2 linked regions of the Acuticoccus sediminis genome follow. The protein of the gene in region 1 binds, or shares a complex with, the protein of each later gene. Links are inferred from orthologs where the notes say so. Each region holds a gene or a part of one and is shown on either strand. Other genes may lie near its edges.

The links.
Region 2: the proteins of metK (region 1) and groL are in contact, whole or in part, in a cryo-EM structure (PDB 8P4O), measured with the Escherichia coli proteins. The link is inferred for Acuticoccus sediminis from one-to-one orthologs.

Annotation. Positions count from the first base shown.
Region 1 is NZ_QHHQ01000010.1:163,878-167,107, reverse strand. The notes cover bases 68-2,976. They hold metK (methionine adenosyltransferase), read left to right. Parts: upstream 68-888; coding sequence 889-2,064; downstream 2,065-2,976. Other genes in these bases: DLJ53_RS36570 (GNAT family N-acetyltransferase), read left to right, coding at 2,036-2,976; DLJ53_RS30930 (helix-turn-helix domain-containing protein), read left to right, coding at 260-685. Also shown: lnt (apolipoprotein N-acyltransferase), read left to right, coding at 1-59; more of DLJ53_RS36570, read left to right, coding at 2,977-3,230. UniProt on the Escherichia coli protein: Catalyzes the formation of S-adenosylmethionine (AdoMet) from methionine and ATP.
Region 2 is NZ_QHHQ01000001.1:1,665,655-1,668,709, forward strand. What follows is about bases 1-2,834. They hold groL (chaperonin GroEL), read right to left. Parts: upstream 2,323-2,834; coding sequence 679-2,322; downstream 1-678. Other genes in these bases: DLJ53_RS07285 (class I SAM-dependent methyltransferase), read right to left, coding at 1-455; groES (co-chaperone GroES), read right to left, coding at 2,362-2,667. Also shown: DLJ53_RS07300 (methyl-accepting chemotaxis protein), read left to right, coding at 2,947-3,055.

The DNA of each region.
Region 1 (3,230 bases):
TCCTGATCGTCGCCCTACTACTCGCGTGGGTTGCGTCGAGACGGCGGTTCGCGGGCTGACATAAGGCAATTCGTATAAATGTGTGGACGGGACAAGCCCGCCGCACTTCACGGATAACACTTTTAACTTGAGGCGACGCAACCAGGTAGGGTAAAGGTTGTTCGTCTCCCGCAACCCGAGGCGACCTTCGGGTCGGCAACGCTTCGATACTGTGTTGGAGCGCATCGTGTTTGAGGGGAATATGAAACGGGTTGAGGTCATGGCGCCGCGCAAACAGCCGAATCCGATCGATATTCACGTCGGTAGTCGTCTGAAGTTGCGCCGAACGATGGTCGGAATGACGCAAGAAAAGCTGGGCGACCAGCTTGGTGTGACCTTCCAGCAAGTCCAGAAATACGAGAAGGGTGCGAACCGGATCGGCGCAAGCCGGCTCCAGGAGATCGCCCGAATTCTTTCCGTCCCCGTCGCCTACTTCTTCGAAGACGCGAAGGACAATGCTCCCGAGCCGGACCGGAATATGGAATACGGTTTCGCCGAGGATATGACGGCCTCGTTCGACTTACCACAGGTTCCGAGTGGCGAAGCACACGCCCTGGCACGGGCGTTCAGCCGGATTTCGGACGCGCGAATTCGTCGCCGGATCATCGATCTTGTGGAGACTCTGGCTGACGGACAACGTCCGTAACCCACTGAGGGTTCAGTCACGTCTGTTATGCAACCTGCTCAATGGGTTGAAATTACATCGCTCTGTTGACGTAGACATGGCGATCTGATTGATGGTTGCGCCGCCCGCGATGGACCCCTTTCGCGGAGCGGTGCGTTGTGCGTTTTTCGCCAGCGCGTGTGTCCCCAGGGCGGCGGAGCCCCAAAACCCGGAAAGATACTCAATTGGCGCGGCAATCCTACTTGTTCTCGAGTGAGTCCGTCTCGGAAGGGCACCCCGACAAGGTGTGCGATCGGATCAGCGACGCGGTCGTCGATCTCTTCCTCGGAGAAATGCCCGAGGCGCGCGTCGCATGTGAGACCCTCGCGACCACCAATCGCGTTGTCATCGCCGGCGAAACCCGCGGTCCGGACTCCATTACGCCTGAAAAGATCGAGGAAGTCGCGCGCAACGCGATCCGCGATATCGGCTACGAGCAGGACGGCTTCCACTGGAAGACGGCGGACGTGGCCGTTCACCTGCACGCCCAGTCCGCTCACATTGCCCAGGGCGTCGACGCCTCCGGCAACAAGGACGAAGGCGCGGGCGATCAGGGCATCATGTTCGGCTATGCCTGCAACGACACGCCGGTCCTCATGCCGGCGGCGATCTACTACTCCCACCAGATCCTCAAGCGTCTCGCCGAAGTTCGTCACGACGGCACCGAGCCCAAGCTCGGCCCGGACGCCAAGAGCCAGGTCACGCTGAAGTTCGAGAACGGCAAGCCCGTGGCCTGCTCCTCGATCGTCCTCTCGACCCAGCACCTCGACGAGGACCTCACCTCCGAGGACGTGCGCGGCATCGTCGAGCCGTACATCCGCGAGGTGATGCCGACCGAGTGGCTGACCGACGACACGATCTGGTACATCAACCCGACCGGCAAGTTCGTCATCGGCGGGCCGGACGGCGACTGCGGCCTGACGGGCCGGAAGATCATCGTCGACACCTACGGCGGTGCGGCCCCGCACGGCGGCGGCGCGTTCTCCGGCAAGGATCCGACGAAGGTGGACCGCTCGGCGGCCTACGCCGCGCGCTACCTCGCCAAGAACGTGGTGGCCGCCGACATGGCCGACCGCTGCACGATCCAGCTGGCCTACGCCATCGGCGTGTCGCAGCCGCTGTCGATCTACGTCGACACCCACGGCACCACCAAGAACGGCCTCACCGACGAAGCCATCGAGCGGTCGATCGCGAAGTCCATGGACCTGTCGCCCCGCGGCATCCGTGAGACGCTGCAGCTCAACCGCCCGATCTACGCCCGTTCGGCCGCGTACGGTCACTTCGGCCGCGAGCCGGAAGCCGATGGCGGGTTCTCCTGGGAGCGGACCGACCTTGTCGAGGCTCTTCGCGGCAACGCCTGACATGGCGCTCGGCCTCGCAGACCATGCGCGGGGCCCCGGCGGGCCGGCAGCGTCTCCGGACGCCCGGCCCCCATCGGCCGACATCGACATCCGCACTGCCGAGCCGAGTGATCGCGCGACCGTTCGCGCGATCATCGTCGACGCGTTCGAGGGGCGGGAGGCCGTCATCGGTCGCCCCCCCGAGCCGCTGTCGCTCGACGTCGCGGACGCCATCGCCACCCGCACCGTGCTCATCGCCAGCATCGGCGGGGAGCCGGGCGGCGTCCTCGTCGCGCATGCGGAGGGGGACGGGGTGATCGACGTCGAGGTCGTCGCCGTCGCCAAGGCCTTCTCGGGCCGCGGCGTCGGTCAGGCGATGATGCGCCGGATCGAGCGGCATGCCCGCCGGTCGGGCGCGCGCATGCTGACGCTCTACACGACCGCCCGCGTTCCCCGGAACCACGAGTTCTATCGCCAGCTCGGCTTCCGCGAGGCGCGGCGCAGCGGCATGTCGACGTTCGAGCGCATCCACTTCGAGAAAACGCTGATCGGCCGGGTGCAGAAGGCGCCGGTGGAGGGCCTCTACGGCCGCCGCCGCGTCCACGGGCACAAGGTCGATGCGGCCTACGACAGCCTCGCGCTGGACCTCGCGCGGCCCGCCGATCTGGCGGCGCTCTTCGGGGACCGCCCGGTGCGGCTGGAAGTCGGCTTCGGCGGTGGCGAGCATCTCCTGCATCACGCCCGGACGACGCCCGGCATCGGCCTCATCGGCGTCGAGCCGTTCGAGACCGGGATGATGCGCACGGCCGCCGCCATCCAGGCCGAGGGCCTCGCCAACGTGCGCCTCTACATGGGCGACGCGCGACAGGTGCTGGACTGGCTGCCGGACGCCTCGCTCGACCGGGTGGACGTCCTCTACCCCGATCCGTGGCACAAGCAGCGCCACTGGAAGCGCCGGTTCATCTCGGCGGACGGGCTCGACCGTCTGGCCCGGACCGTGCGCTCCGGCGGTGTGGTCCGCTTCGCCTCGGACATTCCGCACTACGTGGACTGGACGCGGGCGCACGTCGCCACCCATCCCGAGTTCACGCTCGAGGCGGACCTTGCCGAGCCGTGGCAGGACTGGCCCGGCACGCGCTACGAGGCGAAGGCCTACCGCGAGGGCCGTGTCCCTCGCTACCTCACAC
Region 2 (3,055 bases), on another replicon or contig:
AAGGTGATCCGCCCCTCCGCGCCCATCGCCCGGCGCACATTGGTGAAGGCGGCGACCGGATCGTTGAAGAACATCACGCCGAAGCGGGAGACGACGCGGTCGAAGCTGTCGGGCGGGAAGGGGTGGGTCTGCGCGTCGGCCTCGATAACGGTGGCGTTGGCGAGCCGCGCGGCCTCGATGCGGGCCCTGCAGCGGGCGAGGAGGCTCGTCGAGAGGTCGACGCCAAGCACTGCGCCCGAACGCTTTGCGAAGGCGATGGTGGTGTCCCCCGCGCCGCAGCCGATGTCGAGCACGCTGGACGTCCGCGTCGGCCGTGAGGCGTCGAGGAGGGCGGCGGTGATCTCCACGAACAGCGTGTCGAGCGCACCCTGATTGCGGACCCATTTGTCGCCGGTGGGGGAGTTCCAGTACTCGCGCTGTTCGGCGTTTGGGTCGGGCGTGGCGTCGACGGGCATGATGGTTCCCCTGCTTGCGGGAACTTTAGCGTGCACCTCACGGCGGTCGAATGACAGGTCGGGCACAAAAAAAGGCCGTGCGGAGCACGACCTTTTTCCGAATTTGGCAGGCGGCGCTGCGCCGCGCCGCCGGGCCATGTCCCTCCGAAGACGTCGGAGCCGCGCGGTCGGGCGCCCTGGGGCGACCGACCACCGTCCGGAGACGGGCGGCTCGGTTGACGTCTTAGAAGTCCATGCCGCCCATGCCGCCCATGCCGCCGCCGGCCGGCATCGCGGGGCCGTCCTTCTTCGGGGCCTCGGCGATCATGGCCTCGGTCGTCACGAGCAGGGAGGCGATGGAGGCCGCGTCCTGCAGGGCCGAACGGGTCACCTTCGTCGGGTCGATGATGCCCTTCTCGATCATGTTGCCGTACTCCTCGGTCTGGGCGTCGAAGCCGAAGTCCGAGTTGTCGTTCTCGAGAATCTTGCCGACCACGATCGAGCCCTCGACGCCGGAGTTCTCGGCGATCTGGCGGATCGGGGACTCGAGGGCGCGCAGCACGATCTTGATGCCGGCCGCGACGTCCGGGTTGTCGGAGGAGAGCTTCGCGACGGCGACCTTGGCGCGCAGGAGCGCAACACCACCGCCCGGGACGATGCCTTCCTCGACGGCCGCGCGGGTCGCGTTGAGGGCGTCGTCGACGCGGTCCTTCTTCTCCTTCACCTCGACCTCGGTGGCACCACCGACGCGGATGACGGCCACACCGCCGGCGAGCTTCGCGAGGCGCTCCTGGAGCTTCTCACGGTCGTAGTCGGAGGTGGTCTCTTCGATCTGCTGCTTGATCTGAGCAACGCGACCCTTGATGTCCTCGGCGTCGCCCGAGCCGTCGACGATCGTGGTCTCGTCCTTGTTGATCGTGACCTTCTTGGCGCGGCCGAGCATGTCCACGGACACGTTCTCGAGCTTGATGCCGAGGTCCTCGGAGATCACCTGGCCGTTGGTCAGGATCGCGATGTCCTGCAGCATGGCCTTGCGACGGTCACCGAAGCCCGGAGCCTTGACGGCCGCGACCTTCAGGCCACCGCGGAGCTTGTTGACGACGAGCGTGGCCAGAGCCTCGCCCTCGACGTCCTCGGCGATGATCAGGAGCGGACGGCCGGACTGGACGACGGCCTCGAGGATCGGAAGCATCGCCTGGAGGTTGGAGAGCTTCTTCTCGAAGATGAGGATGTAGGGATCCTCGAGCTCGACCGTCATCTTCTCGGCGTTGGTGACGAAGTACGGCGAGATGTAGCCGCGGTCGAACTGCATGCCCTCGACGACCTCGAGCTCGGTCTCGAGCGACTTGGCCTCTTCGACGGTGATGACACCCTCGTTGCCGACCTTCTGCATGGCGTGGGCGATCATGTCGCCGACTTCCTTGTCGCCATTGGCAGAGATCGTGCCGACCTGCGCAACCTCGTCGGAGGTGTTGATGGTGCGCGAGCGGGAGGTGAGGTCCTTGATGGCCTCGGCGACGGCGAGGTCGATGCCGCGCTTCAGGTCCATCGGGTTCATGCCGGCGGCAACCGACTTGGCGCCTTCGCGGACGATCGACTGGGCGAGAACGGTCGCGGTGGTGGTGCCGTCACCGGCGAGGTCGTTGGTCTTCGAGGCGACCTCGCGGACCATCTGCGCGCCCATGTTCTCGAACTTGTCCTCAAGCTCGATTTCCTTGGCGACGGTCACGCCGTCCTTCGTGATGCGCGGGGCACCGAAGGACTTCTCGATGACGACGTTGCGGCCCTTCGGACCGAGCGTCACCTTCACGGCATCGGCGAGAATATCGACACCGCGCAGCATCTTGTTGCGCGCTTCGGCCGAGAACTTGACTTCCTTAGCAGCCATTGTGGGGCTCCCTGAAAAACTGGTCTGATGCGCGGTGGATTACGCGGAGACGGAGACGCCTTCGACGACGCCCATGATGTCGCTCTCCTTCATGATGAGGAGATCTTCGCCGTCGAGCTTCACTTCGGTGCCCGACCACTTGCCGAACAGGACGCGATCGCCAGCCTTGACGTCGAGCGTGACCAGCTCGCCCTTCTCGTTACGGGCGCCGGGGCCGACGGCGACGACTTCGCCTTCCTGCGGCTTCTCCTTGGCGGTGTCCGGGATGATGATCCCGCCCTTGGTCTTCGTGTCGGACTCGATGCGACGCACGACGACGCGGTCGTGCAGCGGACGGAAGTTCATATCTGTCCTCATGACAAAAGGGGCGAAACTGCCCGGTCTCTGAGTGCTTCCCGCTGTTGGCACTCGACCGAGGTGAGTGCCAAGCGTTGTCGCGGAGATATGATGTGGTCCCGTGGGTGTCAACGCGGGAATGTGACGGGCGTCACATTTTTTCGGCCTCTACATGGAGGTTCCGGCGCTCCCGATCAACGCCCGGCGGCCGCACGCGGGAGACAGGATCCGGCAATCCTCATACCGTATTACCGCACGGTCCGGAATCCGATTGGGTCTGATGAACCGATGTCTCAAAATTCACGCGGCCAGGCGAACCGCCGGTTTCTGAACAACCTTGCGCTTCTGCCGAAGGTCGTGCTGGGCTTTTCCGTCGTCGTCGCGACGCACGCGGCGC